2 regions of the Arthrobacter sp. 01N444 genome follow, and region 2 is predicted to be linked to the other one. Evidence: riboswitches for the same ligand, from Rfam matches in the RefSeq annotation. Region 2 holds a riboswitch; the other holds the start of a gene.

Region 1 (8,766 bases), on a different contig from region 2:
GGGTCAGCTCGCCGTCCTCTGCGATGGCGACGAGCGCCTGCCAGAGGGCGGCGGCGGCGTCGTTCGCGACGAAGATCTCGAAGCCGTCTTCACCGGTGTAGCCGGTGCGGGCCAGCAGGAGGTCCTGGCTGGCTCCAGCGAACATGAACGGGACGTCCACGGCGGCGTAGTACTTCAGGCCGGTGACGAGCTCGTGCTGCGCGGCGGGGACCAGGCGCAGCAGGATCTCCTGGGCCTTGGGTCCCTGCACGGCGATCAGCGAGGTCTCAGCAGAGGCGTCCTGGACGGTGACGTCGAATCCGCCGTCCTTTCCGGAACCGGCGCGCTCGGCCAGGGCCGCGGCGACGACCTTCGCGTTGCCGGCGTTGGGGACCACAAGGAATTTCTGGTCGCCGCGGCGGTAGGTGATGAGGTCATCGATGATGCCGCCGTCCTCGTTGCAGATCAGCGAGTACTTGGCCTTGCCAATGGCCATCGCCGAGATCTTGCCCACGAGGGCGTAGTCCAGGAAGGCTGCGGCGTCGGGGCCGGTGACCCAGACTTCGCCCATGTGGGAGAGGTCGAACAGGCCCGCGGACTTGCGGACGGCGTGGTGCTCGGCGAGTTCGGAGCTGTACTTCAGCGGCATCTGCCAGCCGCCGAAGTCCGTGAAGGAGGCGCCGAGCTTCTTGTGCTCTTCGTAAAGTGCCGTGTAATTCTCATTCATCGGTGGCTGTCCCTAGCTGTCAGAGTCGGAGTTGGCGGAGTCGTCGGAGTGGACTGCTGTGTCTTCTTCGAAGGCCTCGAGGGGCGGGCACGAGCAGATCAGGTTGCGGTCCCCGGCTGCGCCGTCGATGCGGCCGACGGGCGGGAAGTACTTGTCCTGCTTGAGCGTGTGGACCGGGAAGACGGCCTGCTCACGCGGGTACTCGCGGGTCCAGTCGGTGCTGATCACGGCAGCGGCGGTGTGCGGGGCGTTGCGCAGCGGGCTGTGCTCCACGGTGAAATCGCCGTTGGCCACCTGGTCGATCTCGGCGCGGATGGCGACCATGGCCGTGATGAAGCGGTCGATCTCGCCCAGGTCCTCGGATTCGGTGGGCTCCACCATCAGGGTGCCGGCCACCGGGAACGCCAGGGTGGGGGCGTGGAAGCCGTAGTCGATCAGGCGCTTGGCCACGTCCTCGGCGGTCACGCCGGTCTTGGCCGTGAGTTCGCGCAGGTCCAGGATGCACTCGTGGGCCACCAGGCCGCCTTCGCCGGTGTAGAGCACCGGGAAGGAGTCGTTGAGGCGGGCCGCGATGTAGTTCGCCGCGAGCAGCGCGGACTTGGTCGCCTCGGTGAGGCCGCGGCCGCCCATCAGCTTCACGTAGGCCCAGGAGATCGGCAGCACGCCGGCCGAGCCGTAGCGGGAGGCGGAGATCGGGGTGCCGTCGGCGCCGTTGGCGGGATCAGCAGCGTTGCCCGGCATGAACGGGGCCAGGTGCGCCTTGGCCGCGACCGGGCCGACGCCCGGTCCGCCGCCGCCGTGCGGGATGCAGAAAGTCTTGTGCAGGTTCAGGTGCGAGACGTCGCCGCCGAACATGCCGGGCTGGGCCAGCCCGACCAGGGCGTTGAGGTTGGCGCCGTCGATGTAGACCTGGCCGCCGGCGGCGTGGACCGCGTCGCATACCTCGCGGACATCGGCGTCGTACACCCCGTGCGTGGACGGGTAGGTGATCATGATGCAGGACAGCGCATCCTTGTGCAGCTCGATCTTGGCGGTCAGGTCCGCGTGGTCGATCGTGCCGTCCGAAGCCGTGGCCACGACCACGACCTTCATGCCGGCCAGCACGGCGGAGGCGGCGTTGGTGCCGTGCGCGGAGGCCGGGATCAGGCAGACGTTGCGCTGGGCATCGCCGCGGGAGAGGTGGTAGCCGCGGATCGCCAGCAGCCCGGCGAGCTCGCCCTGGGAACCGGCGTTGGGCTGGATGGAGACCTGGTCGTAGCCGGTGATCTCGGTCAGCTGGCCTTCGAGGTCCTCGATCAGTTCACGCCAGCCGGCGGTCTGGGATTCCGGGGCGAACGGGTGGATGGAGGCGAACTCCGGCCAGGAGATGGCTTCCATCTCGGCGGTGGCGTTCAGCTTCATGGTGCACGACCCCAGCGGGATCATGGTCCGGTCCAGGGCAAGGTCGCGGTCCGAGAGGCGACGGATGTAGCGCAGCAACTGGGTCTCGGAACGGTGCGTGTTGAACACCGGGTGCTGCAGGTAGTCGGAGGTGCGCTCGACGGCGGGGTCCAGGCCGAACGCAGTGTCCGTGCCTGCAGCCGCGGCAGTCACGGACGCGCCGAACGCGGCTATGACGTCGGCGACGACGGCAACCGTCGTGGCCTCGTCGGCGGAGATGCCGACGGTGTCGGCGTCGATGGCGCGCAGGTTGACGCCCTTGGCGTCGGCTGCCGCGATGATCTCAGCTGCCCGGCCCGGCACGGAGACGGTGATGGTGTCGAAGAAGGAGGTGTGCAGCACATCCAGGCCGGCGGCCTTCAGGGAGGCGGCGATGGTCTTCGCGTGGACGTGGACCGACTGGGCGATTGCCTTCAGCCCGTCCGGGCCGTGGTAGACGGCGTAGAAGGAAGCCACGATGGCCAGCAGGGCCTGGGCGGTGCAGATGTTGGAGGTGGCTTTCTCGCGGCGGATATGCTGCTCGCGGGTCTGCAGGGCCAGGCGGTAGGCGGGAACGCCGGCGTTGTCCTTGGAGACACCCACGAGGCGGCCGGGCATGGAGCGCTCGAGCCCCTTCTGGACGGCCATGTAGGCAGCGTGCGGTCCGCCGAAGAACAGCGGCACGCCGAAGCGCTGGGCGGATCCGACGGCGATGTCAGCGCCCTGCTCGCCCGGGGACGTGATCAGGGTCAGGGAGAGGAGATCTGCCGCGACGGTGACGAGGGCGCCGCGTTCCTTGGCGTCGGCGATCACGGCGGTGTGGTCGAACACGCGGCCGGAGACGCCCGGCTGCTGCAGGACGACGCCGTTGATGACGCCGTCGGGCAGGCCCTTGGAGAGGTCGGCGACCTCGACCTCGAAGCCGAGGGCCTCGGCGCGGCCCTTGACGATCGCGATGGTCTGGGGCAGGCAGTCGGCGTCGAGGACGGTCTTGCCGTCGTGCGCCGTCTTGTTCTTATTCGCGCGGCGCATCATCAGCACGGCCTCGGCCACGGCGGTGGCTTCATCCAGCAGGGAGGCGTTGGCGATCGGCAGGCCGACCAGGTCCTGGACCATGGTCTGGAAGTTCAGCAGCGCCTCCAGCCGGCCCTGGGAGATCTCCGGCTGGTAGGGCGTGTACGCGGTGTACCAGGCCGGGGCTTCGAGGATGTTGCGGCGGATCACCGGCGGGGTGAGCGTGTCGTAGTAGCCCTGCCCGATCATCTGCACGGCAGTCTTGTTCTTCGACGCCAGCTTGCGCAGCTCGGCGAGGACTTCGACCTCGCTCAGGGCCGCGGCGAGCGCGAGGTCGGCGTCCTGGCGGATGTCCTTCGGAACGGCGGTGTCCACCAGGGCGTCGACGGTGTCGTAGCCGACAGCCTTCAGCATGGCGTCGACGTCGGCCTGGCGGCGCGCGCCGATATGCCGGTCAACGAAGGACGTGGAGGCTGGGGTAACAGTCACAAGGAACTCCATAACTCAGGCGGCGCAGGGTACGCCACATTGATTCGGGTTCCTCCCCGCTCTGTATTGGACCTGAGAGTTTCCGCGCAGCCCGCGTTTCAGGGCTCCGCTTGCACCGTCGGTGAGCACAGCATGTCCGGGACACGCCTGCTACTTTCCAGAGATGCCTTGCCGCGGCGGTACATGGGCCTGAGAGATTCCTGGGGAGGGTTTGCTCCTACGGCGCCTGCTTGTACCTACTTGCAGGACTCTCCCGCCGCAGATCAAAGGCGTATTTAATTAGGTGTTCAATCGGGGGTGACTACAGTCACAGCTCTCATTGTCCTATGCCGGGCGCGCGTCCGCAAACTCCCTCCCGGCGGCGGACCCAGGTTACGGGCCACGAGCCACCCGGCGGCGAATCCGGCGGCGCGAATTCGCCGGAAAGCCCCGGAGTCGCCGCAACTTTCCGGCGTACTCGAACGCTTCCGGCGAATTCGGCGGGGAGTAGAGGGTCGGAGGGGGTGGGTGTGGGCTTCAGCCGCGCAGGCGCTCGACGGCGGCCAGGAGGCTCTGGACGTCCGCCTCGACTTCCGGCGGCGGCCCGCCGGGACCCCGCGCCAGCATGGCGTTGAAGTACAGCCCGTCCCCCATGCACAGGACGGCCTTCGCCATGGCGGGCCCGACGTCGGCCGCCAGCAGTTCCAGCCAGCTCGCCTGGCCGGCGGCGAAGCGGCGGAGCGTTTCCCCGTGTGCCACCTCGGCGAGCCGCGTGGCCGCCACGAAGACCCGGTCCATGGGCGTGTCCGCCCACACCGAGGACTTGATGAAGTACGCCGCCGCCCCTTCCGGGGCTGCCGCCATGGCCGCAACATCGGCAGCCAGGAGCCGGTCCAGCCGTTCCAGCAGGACCGCGATCATGGCCTCTTTCGTCGGAAAATGGTAGAGCAGGCCGCCCTTGGAGACGCCGGCCCGGCGCGCGACGGCGTCCAGCGTCGCGGCGCGTTCACCGACTTCGATGAGCAGGGATTCGAAGGCATCGAGGACGGCCTCGCGGGCGACGGGTTTCCTGGGCATGCCTCCCATCATGCCTGTCCGCGAGCGCATTTCTTAACTGTACCGTCCAGACGGTACAGTTATCCTTATGAGCATTTCATCGATCACCGTAGCCACCAGCACTCCTGCGGCCACCGGGCCCCGGGCACCGTGGCGTGACTGGGTGGCGCTGGCCCTGCTGATGTTCCCCGTCCTGCTCGTGGCCGTGGACAACACCGCGCTCACGTTCGCCCTGCCGGCCATCGCCAGCAGCCTGACCGCCTCCGGCGTCGAACTGCTCTGGATCGTCGATGCCTATCCCCTGGTCTTGGCCGGACTCCTGGTCGCGATGGGTTCCCTGGGCGACAGGATCGGCCGGCGCCGGCTGCTGTTCGTGGGCAGCGCAGGCTTTGCCGCGGTGTCCGCCGTGACGGCGTTCGCGCCGAGTGCGGAATGGCTGATCGCCGGCCGCGCCGGGCTTGGCCTGTTCGGCGCCATGCTGATGCCATCCACGCTGTCGCTGATCCGGAACATCTTTCCGCAGCCCAACCGGCGCAGGCTGGCGGTGGCGATCTGGGCCGCCGGCTTCTCCGGCGGCGCCGCCCTCGGCCCGATTGTCGGCGGCTGGCTGGTGGAAAACTTCTGGTGGGGCGCCGTCCTGCTGGTCGCGGTGCCGATCATCCTGCCGCTGCTGCTGCTCGGGCCGGCGCTGATCCCGGAATCCCGCGATCCGAAGCCGGGCCGGGTGGACGTGCCCAGCATTGCCCTGTCCCTGCTGGTCATGGTGCCGGTGGTCTACGGGATCAAAGCCCTTGCCACCCACGGGCCGGCTCCCGAGGCCTTCGCGAGTATCGGAACCGGCCTGCTCATGGGCTATGTGTTCATCCGGCGGCAACGCGCGCTTGCCCGTATCCACAGGACAGACCACAGCACCGCGCCGATGCTCGACGTCAGCCTGTTTGGCAACCGGATCTTCAGTACGGCCATTGTGGCCAACGTCCTGGCACTGTTCTCCTTCAACGGCTTCATTCTCTTCCTGGCCCAGCACCTGCAGCTGCTGGAGGGCCAGTCCCCCTCGGCCTCCGGCGTCGCCATGGTCCCGGCCCTCATCGCCACGGTTGTAGCGGGGCTGCTCGTGGTCCCGCTGGTGCGCAAGGTGCGGCCCGGCTTTGTGGTGGCCGGCGGCCTGCTGCTGAGCGCGGCGGGCTATTTCGTGGTGGCATTCGGCGACCACAGCCAGGGCCCGTCGCTGCTCCTTGCCGCCCTGCTGGTGCTCTGCCTGGGGGTGGGGGCCGCGGAGACGATCTCCAATGACCTGATCCTGGGTGCGGCGCCCGCCGACAAGGCAGGGGCAGCCGCCGCTATCTCCGAGACGGGCTACGAAGTGGGGTCCCTGCTGGGTACGGCGATTCTCGGCTCAATCCTGACGGCCTCCTACCAGGGCAACCTCCGGCTTCCCGCGGGCGTGTCCGAACTCGCCCCGGCGGCGGCCACCAGCCAGGCCGGTGAAACCCTGGCCGGCGCTGTGGATCTGGCCCGGATGCTTCCGGCGCCCCTGGCCGAGGCGGTGACGGCGGCCGCGCGCACCGCCTTCGACTCGGGCGTGCACGTCACTGCGTCCATTGCACTGGTCCTGATGTCCGGGGCCTGCGTCCTGGCCGCCGTCGTCCTGCGGTCGGTGCCGAAGGCCCAATAGGGCTCAGCGGCCGCCGTCAGCGTCACGCCGTCGTCAGCACGAAGGGGTTCCAGCCCATAAACAGCAGCGTCCGGCGCCGGGTATCCTCCCGGCGCCGGACGCTGCTGTTTCTTGGGGGGCTGGTGGGAGCCGGTCCCTACTTACTGTCCGGGGTGGTCACGCTGGCGGTGGCCCGCATGGTCTCGGCATTCACCATCCAGGCGTACTGCTCAAACTTGGCGATGAACTCGTGCAGCAGATCCGCGGTGGTGGGATCTTCCTCGTCCACTTCGTCATGGACCTTGCGCATGGTGCCGACGGCCGCCTCAAGCGCGGCGACAATCCGCTCGATGGCGTCCTTCGTGTTGATCAGGCCCTTCGGGAACTCGGCCAGTGCGGTGGACTTGGAAACCGTGGAGCTTCGGCCGTCCGGGAGGGCGTGGAGGGCACGCATGCGCTCGGCAAGGTCATCCGCGAATCCCCGGGCGGCGTCGATGATTTCATCCAGCTGGAGGTGAAGGTCCCTGAAGTTGGTCCCGACGATGTTCCAGTGTGCCTGCTTGCCCTGAACGTGGAGTTCGATCAGGTCCACCAGTACTGCCTGCAGGTTGGTCGTCAATGTTGGTGATGCTTTCATGAATCCTCCTCGATAGAACCGGTGCCGTGCGGGCCGCGCATGCCATTGCTGGCACCCCGGCCGATGCTTCCGACGCTACCGCAGCGCGGCGCCGGGCCGCGATGCTTCTGGGAGGAATTTCTCGGTCAGCTTACTAAGTCGGCTTACTAACCGTTTTGGGGGCGGTTTAGACGGCCTCGTTGAGGATGGGCCCACGCGGGAACACGGCCCGTGTGATGCCGCCGGAGGTGGATTCGGACAGCTGGGTGAGGTAGTCGTTGCGCCGCCTCGGGGTAATCCTGGACTGGGGCTGGAACGGCTGCTCGGGGTCGTCGGCGTAGTGGGCGCTCAGGCCGTCGCGCATGAGCCGGATGGCTTCCGAACGCTGCTGGGACACCGCTGCGTGCGTGGATCCGAGTTCCGCGGCCAGGTCTTTGACCGTGCGGTCTCCGAAATAGATCTCCTCCACCACGTAGCGCATCCGTTCCGGAAGGGATTTCACGGCGGCCCGAAGGTACTGGAGCCGTTCGTCCGCGAGCACGGAGTGTTCCGGGGTGAGGGTTTCGGCGGCCAGGGTGTCCACCACGGCCTCGTCGAGGGGCGTCAATGTGCGCGAGGCATCCGCGAGCGCGGCCTCCACAACGCTCTGCTGGACGCCCAGGGCAGAGGCGATCTCGTCCACTGTGGGGGTGCGGCCCAGGGCGGACGCCAGGGTTTCCTGCACGGACATGGTTTCCTTGATCCGGCGGCGGGCGGATCGGGTGGCCCAGTCGCTGGCCCGCATCTCGTCTGCGAAGGCGCCAAGGATGCGCCGGCGCGCGAAAGCGCCGAACGGCACCCCGAGGCCTGGATCGAACGAATCGGCCGAGGTAATCAGGGCAATAGCGCCGGCTGACGCCAAGTCATCGCGAGAAAGGTGTGACGCCTTCGAGCACAAATCTGAGACGAGATACCCCACCAGCGGAAGGTGCTGCGTGACCATCTCGTTGCGTTCCACGCGATTCAATACTGTGTCCCCCCATGAGACCGGATCCGAAGGGTCCTCGACCCTTAAAACGCCGAGAGCCGCACCCAAAACCGACCGGTGCTCCCCCCCATTGGAGTCAGCGTTCGCAAGTAGGGCGCAGCACCCATGGAGGAAACCTATCACCTGTTCCAAGATCTGCGTGTACCCTCAGGGAAAAGCTGTGCGAAAAATGCGGTGACCGCCCCGAAGCTGTGATTCACGGGGCGGAAAGAGAATGGGGCACATGAGCGCAAGTGATCTCTCCGCGGCACTGTGGCAGGAGCGGCGGCAGCTGGAGCTACTCCTCTTCAGGCTGGAAACGCAGCGCCTGCACGTCGTGGCCGGGAATCTGGAATGGCTGAGCTTCATGGCCTCCGAGATTGAAACCGTGCTGGACCGCCTGCGCTTCGAAGCCCTGGCCCGGAGCGTCGAGTCCGCTGCCGTGGCGGCCCAATGGGGCCTGCCGGCACAGACCACGCTCGTCGAACTGATTGCGGCCGCGCCCGCCGGGCCATGGCCCGAGATCCTGCGCGAGCATCTGGACGCCCTGCACGCACTCCTGGCCCGGCTGGGCGAGGCTTCCAGCGTGAATGAGGACGCGCTGCGGAGCCTCCCGATGCCGGGACGCGCCGGCCCGGCGGGTACGGCCGGGCTTCTGGACCAGCTGACCATGGGAGGAAACCTGGAGCGGTCCCTCGCCGTGCTCCGGCGTTCAGCCCAGCCGCTCCTGGCCCAGTATCTCGGCGGGGACCATGTCTGATCCGGTGCGGGTCCTCAGCCGTCGGCGGGAGTGGCGCGCGGCGGCATGAGGCCGCGCAGCGCTTCCT
Region 2 (8,766 bases):
TGTTGGAGGCCGGCGGGGCGTACGCCGCGCTGTACGCGGCGCAGTTCGCGGCTCCGGTGGCGGAGGTCTAAGGGGCGAAGGCGCTCAGGGGTTGGTTCTCAAGTTGATGATCCGGAGTGCGACAGGTTCGCCTCATCGGTCTCAGCCGAAGGCGGTAGGAAACGATCTTGCCATGTTGATGTCGGCCCCATGCCGATTGGCTGACGAGACCCTGCGGCTCACGAGGGCCCCATCCGCAGCCTGGCTCAGTGAACTGCCGACGACGAGGGCCAGGCCGTTCGACCCGGCCCCCGTATCACGAAAGGGTTAGTGCAGTGCGCCAATATGCGAAGGAAGCTTGATTCCCAAACGTTCAAATCGCTTGGTAAATGCGGCCTCACCGCCTTCCATGATCTGGCATACAGCGCTTCGGACATCCTTTCTTTCAAGTGCTCCAGTCGCATGGATGGATGTCGTTTGAGCGGATCTTTGGAGGACGATGACGTTCTCAGCGTTTCCGTTCACCACAATGTTCGCGTTGTGGGTGACCACGATGACTTGACGGCAATTTTTGATTGAGCGCAAGGTGCCAACAACCAAGGAATAGATGAGCTGGTTCTCGAGATCGTCTTCCGGTTGGTCCAGAATGAGCGGCTCCGTTCCCATGCTTAGAACGAAGGCAAGCAGCGCTGCCGTTCGTTGTCCAGGGGACCCCTCGGAAATGGGGCTCCAGGGAGATTTGTCGTCGGACTTGTATCGCACGTGGACTGAATCCTCGGGAAACCACGTGTCGATCTCGTGCAAGTCGGACCGAGACAGGCTCCGGATGTGATCAACTAGCCTTCCGTCGATTTTTTTGCCATTGAAAAGAGACTCAACCTCGCTGCCGCCGGCTAGATCGATAGTTGCCTTCTTGAGCCCCTCAACTTTTATGGCAAATTGCGGAGCTCGACCGTCAGGGATGCCTTTGAAGAAACCCTCTGCACTAAAGGCCTTTTCGAAGGCTGACTCCTTTTTCAGGAGTCGTCGCCAGTTGATCTCCAGCTCCGAACTGTTGCCCATGGAGTGAAGTCGAACTTCTACGTTCGGAGTCGAAGCCTCCAGTGAAGCTAAGTATTCAGATCGACGAAGCGATAGATCCTGCCGACTTCGTACAAGAGCCGCTCGTTGTTCCCGGATTTTCGGTTCGATATCAGCGAGCAACTTTTTCGCCTGGTCGATGTCGGCTTGTTCTTTGCGTGCCTCATTCGCCTGGTCCGTCCATGCGGAGACTTGGGTCAGAGTCTCAAGTAGGGATACTGATGACTGCCCTCCGGCTTCGTCGGCTATCCGTTGCTGGATGCGCGCTACGCGACCCACAAGATCGGCGTTTTTCGCTGCTTCTCGTAATCCACTGAGCGTATTGTCGATCTGTTTATTCAACGCTTCGATGAAATTGCAAGTATCGGACATGGCGAGGAGGCTTGCGTCTACAGCGTCAGCGAGAGTCTCATCTTCCTTGAGGACGCTGTCCTGAAGAGCCGGGGAAATCTGAAGTTTACTCTGGAGCCCTTGAATCAGTGCGGCGAATTCCTGCGACTCATCCAAGGCTCGGTTCAGAACCGCAGCGACATCTTGAAGTTTTCGGAGTTCAAGGACTTCCGGCGAAGTTGAAAGTGTCTCGGCAGCAGAAATTCGACGTTCAAGGTCCTGGATCTGACCAGCAATTCGGGCGCCGTCCGCAATCAGGTCGCGGTAGCCGTCTGCCTCAGCGACCAGCTTGCGGTACTCATCTCGGATTCGCTGATTTTCACTCGACCAGGATGCAAAGTTAACTTCAGGCGCTGCGTCAATAATTCCGAGAAGTGCCTGCGGCTCTTTAGCAAGTTCGAAAATCTGTTTTTGACTGTAAATTCTTATAGGGAATCTAGTCTTGATGTCGCCAGGTACGTCCTTCCAGGATCCGTCACAAATCTCTCCGACTTTGGTCCCCTGCGTCTCATCCCATGAGATTCGATACGTGTGGCCGTCCTTGAGGTAGGTCACTTCTGGAGGGCCCTGCTTCGACCACGCGCGGTGCTCGCCGCTCGTCCTTCCATGTGGAGAAAACCACTGAAGGTCATCCGCAAGCTCCGAAGGGAGCTCCCCAAAGCGATCTAAAGCAACTCGAATCAGTTCAACCGCGGTGGATTTTCCAACACCTCGGCCGCCGATGATTGTATTCAGCCACGGATTGAACTTCAGCTCGGTATCACCGAATTTTATTCCAGTGATGCGTGCGTGCGGGCTATCGGCCATATTCCCGTGGGAGTCAGAGGGCCTGATTGCATTCGGTCCGTCAGAGAGCGCGTTGCGAATGCCCGCAAGCGAAGGGTTTTCCATTTTTACCCAAGTGAAGTGGGTGCCGGGGTACTTAGCCGTTTCTTCCGCGGGGCACGCGCTTCCATCAAGATGGTGCGCGTCAGATCCTAGAACGCGGACCAACTTTCGGAAACCGGCCAGGTCAAACTTGGTTTCTGGGTCGGTAGTCTCAATTGCGAAGATTGGAGCATTCTTCTCGACCTCCGCCAGTCCGGTGGAAGTCTGGCCCAGGAGTCCAGCGGGACCGTCGGCATGTGCTGGGATAGCGAGGCCGCCGTTGTCATGAATAATTCGCGCTACGTCGCTGATCGACTTCGGTGCTGCTTCGCGGCTATGTCCGTATTTACCGTCATAGCCTGCGAGGGTGAGGACCTTCGTGACGACGCTTGGTTGGGTGTCCGTGTCGAACACACCGAGAAGGTGGATTCCGGTGGCAACGGTGATTTCGACACCGGTAAGCAGCGCGATTTCACGATATGTACTCGGGGGAGCCGATTCCAGTCTTGGTCCTTCGGCTGGGCGCATGGCCTTGAGAGCTTCGCGTGCCTGATCTATGCCTTCGGCAGAGTTGTGGTCGGTTATTACGATGGCATCGATACCGGCGTCCATGTAGGTCTGGAGCCATTCCACGAAGGTTGGTTTGTTTGCGTTCGAGCCCCCTTCCTTCTCCGCACCGTAATCAAACGAAGCTGGTGAGTGGGCGTGGAAGTCCACCTTCCACCAACTGGCTCCAACATCTCTGTACATATTTCCCCCATCTAGGTCACTATCGAATTTCCGCGCTGATGCCAGTCGAACTCGGTGGTGGCATCGGAATCCCACCAATGTGATTCTATGGGTTGCACATTGCACCAATCGGACGCCAGCGACATATGCGGTGCGCCGAATGATTCAGGTACACAATGCTCCCCCAAGTTGTAGAGGACGCGGTTCCAGGAGGCGGGCAAGACCGATGCCAGCGGACTCTGCGCTCAGAAGGCGCCCAGAGGCGGTTATGGGTTGCTTGGCGTGCCGGACATATCATGAACCCACGCACCCCCTTACAGTTCAGATTGATCGGCGCTCACCTTGGGGGCCACCATCCGCAGAGGAGCGCCATTCATGTCATCTCGGAGCCTGGCTGCATTGGAGGCGACAGCCGCTGAAAAGGTTGGTCATTACACGGATCCTGCGCGTCACTTTGCGTTTTGGACTTACGACGTTCAGGGCGACATGGATGTTCCATTGAGTGCCGGAGACGTACTAGCGGCAAACCTCTTGAGCTTGCGGCTGACATGGAAGGAGGTTATTCCACTGTTTGCCGAGGGCTCGGGTTCTGAACAACGACTGCGTTTGGCGTTGGACGCGGCTCTTCGAGATCTCAAGGAGGCGAAACCGCTGGAGTCCTATGAGTCCTTGGACGCGCTCGAAGCGGCTGTCGGGAGCCTTGCGGCGGCCAACGACGCCACCACAGATGTGAAGAACTGGACTCCCGTGACCGTTTCGAAGGTGCTCCACCGTCGTCGACCGTCAATTGTTCCGATCAATGATTCTCGAGTCAGAAAGTTTTATGGCGTGAAGAAGACCGAATCGGTGCAGCTGCGAGCGGCACTTTGGAAAGACATTCGTGAGAACCAGGACTGGTTGCAGCCCCTTGCCGACAACACCAAAACGCCGGACGGTCGTCAGTTGAGCCTGCTGCGGTTGGCGGACATTCTCATTTGGAGCGCTTGAGGGAGAACATCCAACGGGGAACGCCCATGGTTCGATGCCGACACCTCACATCGCTAAGCGCCGGAACCGATGTGGAATATTACGACGAGCTCCTCGAATACTAGAAGACGGCGATGCTGTAGGTTTTCTCTCTGCACGTCTCGAAAGGTTGACGGATCTTGAGCAGGAATTTACGCGACTGCAGGGGGTAACCATGAGGCGGCACAGTGCTGCCGAGTGGGGCTCACTGGCTGAATAGCCCATTGAGGTAAGGGCGGCCCTTTGTCCGCTGTGGTGCCGCTGATGCTGGACGCCGGGACCGGCTCCGTGGTCAACGTCGCCTCCGAGGCCGGCCTGCGCGGGTCCGCCGCCGGTGCCGCCTACACCGCGTCCAAGCACGCCGTCGTGGGCCTGACCAAGAACTCGGCCGTGATGTACGGGCCGAAGGGCCTGCGCTTCAACGCCGTGGCCCCGGGCCCCACCATCACCAACATCGTGGCCACCTGGGGATCCCAGCTCGCGGCCGAACGCCTCGGCCCGCTGATGCAGGCCACCGTCCCCACGCCCGCCACCGCCGCGCAGCTCGCCGCGTCCATCACGTTCCTGCTCAGCGACGACGGCACCAACATCAACGGCGCCATCCTCGCCTCCGACGGCGGCTGGTCCGCGCTGTAAAGCACCTCACCAAACGGCAGGCGGGCGACGGCGGGAGGTCCCGCCGTCGCCCGCTGGATTGGGATCAAATCCGTGATTGCACCATCGGATCCGCTGGTGCAATCACGTCCACACGTCGCGGGTGAGTCCGGATTTTACGAAGACGGGAAGGTGGGCGCGTCCGGTCGCCGGCGAGCGGCAATGGATTTGGCACCCAGCCCCGCCGATGCGATGACTAGGGCCAGCAAGATTTTGGGAGCTGCTCCGCCCTCGGGTCCAAGTGTTACCGCCAAGATTTGCCGACTCATTAACAGCATCTCCTGCAGGTCGCCAGCCAGGATACGGGTCCCCAGGACGTAGTTGACCGAGATGAACAGGGCGGGAACCAACCACAACAGCGCAAGGTTCACGGCCCACACCGCGGTCCGCCGCGCAGGACGCAGGCCGCACCATGCCAGGGCGCAACCAACGAGGATGGCCGGAATCCAGTGAGCGATTGACGGCACTGTGACGGGGACGTTGATGTGCCCAACGAAGCCGACAACCCACTCCACCGTCCACGAAGCGAGCGGCACCGCCACGAGTCCGGCGGCCAATGCCGCCAGGCTCCGTGACCTCGAACAGAGCAGCAGGTGCGCCACGAGGGCCGCAGCGAGGGAGGCGGTCACGCCCGCGAGTAACCCGGCGAAGTACAGGCTCGCCGTTGTTCCGCCCGTCAAGCCGCCGTCAAGCACTGTGAAGGACTGGACGGCCGCCGTGCACTGAACCACAAGAACGCCGGCTGCCGCGCACCACGTCACCAGTCGCCGTCGGGCGGGAGACCAGATGCGCACCGCGAGTCCGGCCGCCGCACCTCCCACGGTAAGGAGGGCCACGATCGTGGTGAGTTCGTATTGGCTCAGCGGCAGTAACGACACGGGCATCTGGTCCGGAGCGACCTCTGCGCCCCACAAATTCTGCAACGGGAGCTGTGCGCCGGTCACCAGCCAAGGGCCCAAGCCGAGCAATCCTGCGAGGATCCCGATCAGCCACCCCCAAGCCGTGTCCCCGGCGGGAGTTAGGCTTCGTGGTCTGCTGGGAGCTGTCTGTTCCATCGCTTGATCCGGAAGGCTCACGGAGGCTCCTAGCGTATGAGCGCTCTGGGAGGGACGCGCACGAGAAAGTAAGTTATCCCGTCCAGAATAATGCACCGAATGGACTAACCCCCTGGGTCCGATCCACGAGGTGGACGACGACCTCTGGGACCGCGTGTTCCGGATCAACGTCACGGCCCTCATGCGCCTCACCCACGCAAGCGGACGACGGCGAAGAGCTCCCGCCGTCGTCCGCGGGAACGGCGACTCAATTGAAATAAATTTTGCATCCTGCCCGGGAACCGGATAAATTGTGAGCTGTGTCACCGACCAATGGCACAGCTTATGATCTGCGGCGGGAGAGTCCTGCCGGTACGTTCAGCAGGCGCCGTAGGAGCAAATCCTCCCCAGGAATCTCTCAGGCCCACGTACCGCCGCGGCAAGGCAACTCTGGAAAGCAGTCCGGGCAACCGGGCTCACCGACGGTGCAAGTGGCGCGCTGCTATCAGCAGGGCAAAACGGAAACTCTCAGGTCCAATACAGAGCGGGGAGGAACCCGAATCATCGTGGCGTCTTGATGCCACCTGAATTATGGAGTTCCTCTCATGACGGTTCAATCGTCCCCGTCCACCTTCGCAGACCGCCACATCGGCGCCCGCCGCCAGGCCGACATCGACACCATGCTCAAGGCCGTCGGCTACGACAGCGTTGATGGCCTCGTTGACAACGCGGTCCCCGATTCCATTCGCCAGGAAAAGCCCCTCACCCTGGACAGCGCCCTCAGCGAAGTCCAGGTGCTGGCCGAACTGCGCAAGCTCGCCTCCAAGAACAAGACGGCCGTGCAGATGATCGGCCAGGGCTACTACGACACCGTCACCCCGCCGGTGATCCGCCGCAACATCCTCGAAGCCCCGGCCTGGTACACCGCCTACACCCCGTACCAGCCGGAAATCTCCCAGGGACGCCTCGAGGCGCTGCTGAACTTCCAGACCATGGTCCAGGACCTCACCGCGCTCCCCGTCGCCAATGCGTCCCTCCTGGACGAGGCCACCGCGGTTGCCGAGGCCGTGCTTCTCATGCGCCGCGCCAACAAAAACAAGTCCGCTGCCGGGGCCAAGACCGTCCTCGACGCCGACTGCCTCCCGCAGACCATTGCCATCGTCAGGGGCCGAGCGGAGGCGCTGGGCTTCGAGGTGCAGGTCGCTGACCTCTCCGCCGGTCTGCCCGACGGCGACATCAACGGTCTCGTCCTCCAGCAGCCGGGCGTTTCCGGCCGGGTGTGGGACCAGTCCGGCGTGATCGCGGAGGCCAAAGAACGCGGCGCACTGGTCACCGTGGCGGCGGATCTGCTTGCCCTGACCCTGATCACCCCTCCGGGCGAGCAGGGGGCGGACATCGCCGTCGGCTCCACCCAGCGCCTGGGCGTGCCGCTGTTCTTCGGCGGCCCGCACGCCGCGTACATGGCGGTGCGCGAGGGCATGGAACGCACGCTCCCCGGCCGCATCGTCGGCGTCTCCAAAGACAACGCCGGCGTCCCGGCGTACCGCCTGGCCCTGCAGACCCGCGAGCAGCACATCCGCCGCGAGAAGGCCACGTCCAACATCTGCACCGCGCAGGCACTGCTGGCCATCGTGTCCTCGTTCTACGCCGTCTACCACGGCCCGGACGGACTGAAGGCGATCGCCGAGACCGTCCACAACAACACCCGCGCCCTCGCCGCCACGCTGAAGATCGCCGGCCGGGAACTGGCGAGTGAGTCCTTCTTCGACACCCTCACGGTCCGCGTCCCCGGCAAGGCCGCCAAGGTCATCGCCGCCGCCGAGGCCCGTGGCATCAACCTGCGGCTCATCGACGCGGACACAGTTGGCGTGTCCGTCGATGAAACCACGACGCCGGAGGTCCTCTCCGCGGTCGTCGTCGCCTTTGGCGCCGGTCCGGTGGTGGAGGCCAAGGGCTTCGAGCTGCCCGGGAGGGTGCTGCGCACCTCCGACTTCCTGCAGCATCCGGTCTTCAACACGCACCGCTCCGAAACCCAGCTGCTGCGCTACATCCGCAAGCTCTCGGACCGCGACCTCGCCCTGGACCGCACCATGATCCCGCTGGGCTCCTGCACCATGAAGCTGAACGCCACGGCCGAGATGGAAGCGATCTCCTGGCCGGAGTTCGCCTCCATCCACCCTTTCGCGCCGGACTCCCAGACCGAGGGCTGGCGGGAACTCGTCAGCGGCCTCGAAGCTGACCTCGCCGAAATCACAGGCTACGACCAGGTCTCCATCCAGCCCAACGCCGGATCCCAGGGCGAGCTCGCCGGCCTGCTGGCCATCCGCGGCTACCACCACTCCCGCGGGGAGGCCCAGCGCAACATCTGCCTCATCCCGGCCTCCGCGCACGGCACGAACGCGGCCTCCGCGGTGCTGGCCGGCATGAAAGTCGTGGTGGTGGCCACGGCTTCGGACGGCACGATCGACCACGCGGACCTGACCGCGAAGATCGAGGCGAACAAGGACGCGCTGTCCTGCATCATGATCACCTACCCGTCCACCCACGGGGTGTACGACGCCGACGTCCGCGAGGTCTGCGACGCGATCCACGCCGCCGGCGGCCAGGTCTACGTCGACGGCGCCAACCTCAACGCCCTCGTCGGGCTGGCCCAGCCGGGCAAGTTTGGCGGCGACGTCTCTCACCTGAACCTGCACAAGACCTTCTGCATCCCGCACGGCGGCGGCGGACCGGGCGTTGGCCCCGTGGCCGCCAAAGCGCACCTGGCGCCGTTCATGCCAGGGGACGCGAACAAGGTCGAACCGGGAAAGGGAGTTGCCATCTCCGCTTCGCGGTACGGATCTGCAGGTGTGCTGCCGATCTCCTGGACGTACGTGAAGTTGATGGGCGGCCAGGGCCTCACCGAGGCGACCAAGTCCGCGCTGCTCGCGGCGAACTACATCGCATCCCGGCTGGATGAGCACTTCCCGGTGCTCTACACGGGGGAGAGCGGCCTGGTGGCCCACGAGTGCATCCTGGACCTGCGTGA

What was found. Region 2 has a riboswitch for glycine ahead of gcvP (aminomethyl-transferring glycine dehydrogenase). Riboswitches for the same ligand answer to the same signal wherever they lie in the genome.
Region 1: it holds a riboswitch for glycine, as region 2 does, so the genes downstream of both, gcvP (aminomethyl-transferring glycine dehydrogenase) here and gcvP (aminomethyl-transferring glycine dehydrogenase) in region 2, are expected to answer to the same signal.

Annotation. Positions count from the first base shown of each region.
Region 1 is NZ_JBFTRB010000022.1:69,627-78,392, reverse strand. It holds gene gcvT (glycine cleavage system aminomethyltransferase GcvT) at 1-706, opposite strand, end outside; gene gcvP (aminomethyl-transferring glycine dehydrogenase) at 719-3,640, opposite strand; glycine riboswitch at 3,680-3,794, opposite strand; glycine riboswitch at 3,796-3,894, opposite strand; gene AC1DKN_RS19375 (TetR/AcrR family transcriptional regulator) at 4,145-4,684, opposite strand; gene AC1DKN_RS19370 (MFS transporter) at 4,752-6,338, shown strand; gene AC1DKN_RS19365 (Dps family protein) at 6,475-6,954, opposite strand; gene AC1DKN_RS19360 (sigma-70 family RNA polymerase sigma factor) at 7,121-7,939, opposite strand; gene flgN (flagellar export chaperone FlgN) at 8,184-8,699, shown strand; gene AC1DKN_RS19350 (carbon storage regulator) at 8,714-8,766, opposite strand, start outside.
Region 2 is NZ_JBFTRB010000026.1:29,405-38,170, forward strand. It holds gene AC1DKN_RS20485 (ABC transporter ATP-binding protein) at 1-71, shown strand, start outside; gene AC1DKN_RS20490 (TrlF family AAA-like ATPase) at 307-3,066, opposite strand; gene AC1DKN_RS20495 (DUF6308 family protein) at 3,421-4,032, shown strand; partial or broken gene AC1DKN_RS20500 (SDR family oxidoreductase) at 4,300-4,686, shown strand; gene AC1DKN_RS20505 (hypothetical protein) at 4,821-5,648, opposite strand; glycine riboswitch at 6,085-6,182, shown strand; glycine riboswitch at 6,184-6,291, shown strand; gene gcvP (aminomethyl-transferring glycine dehydrogenase) at 6,344-8,766, shown strand, end outside.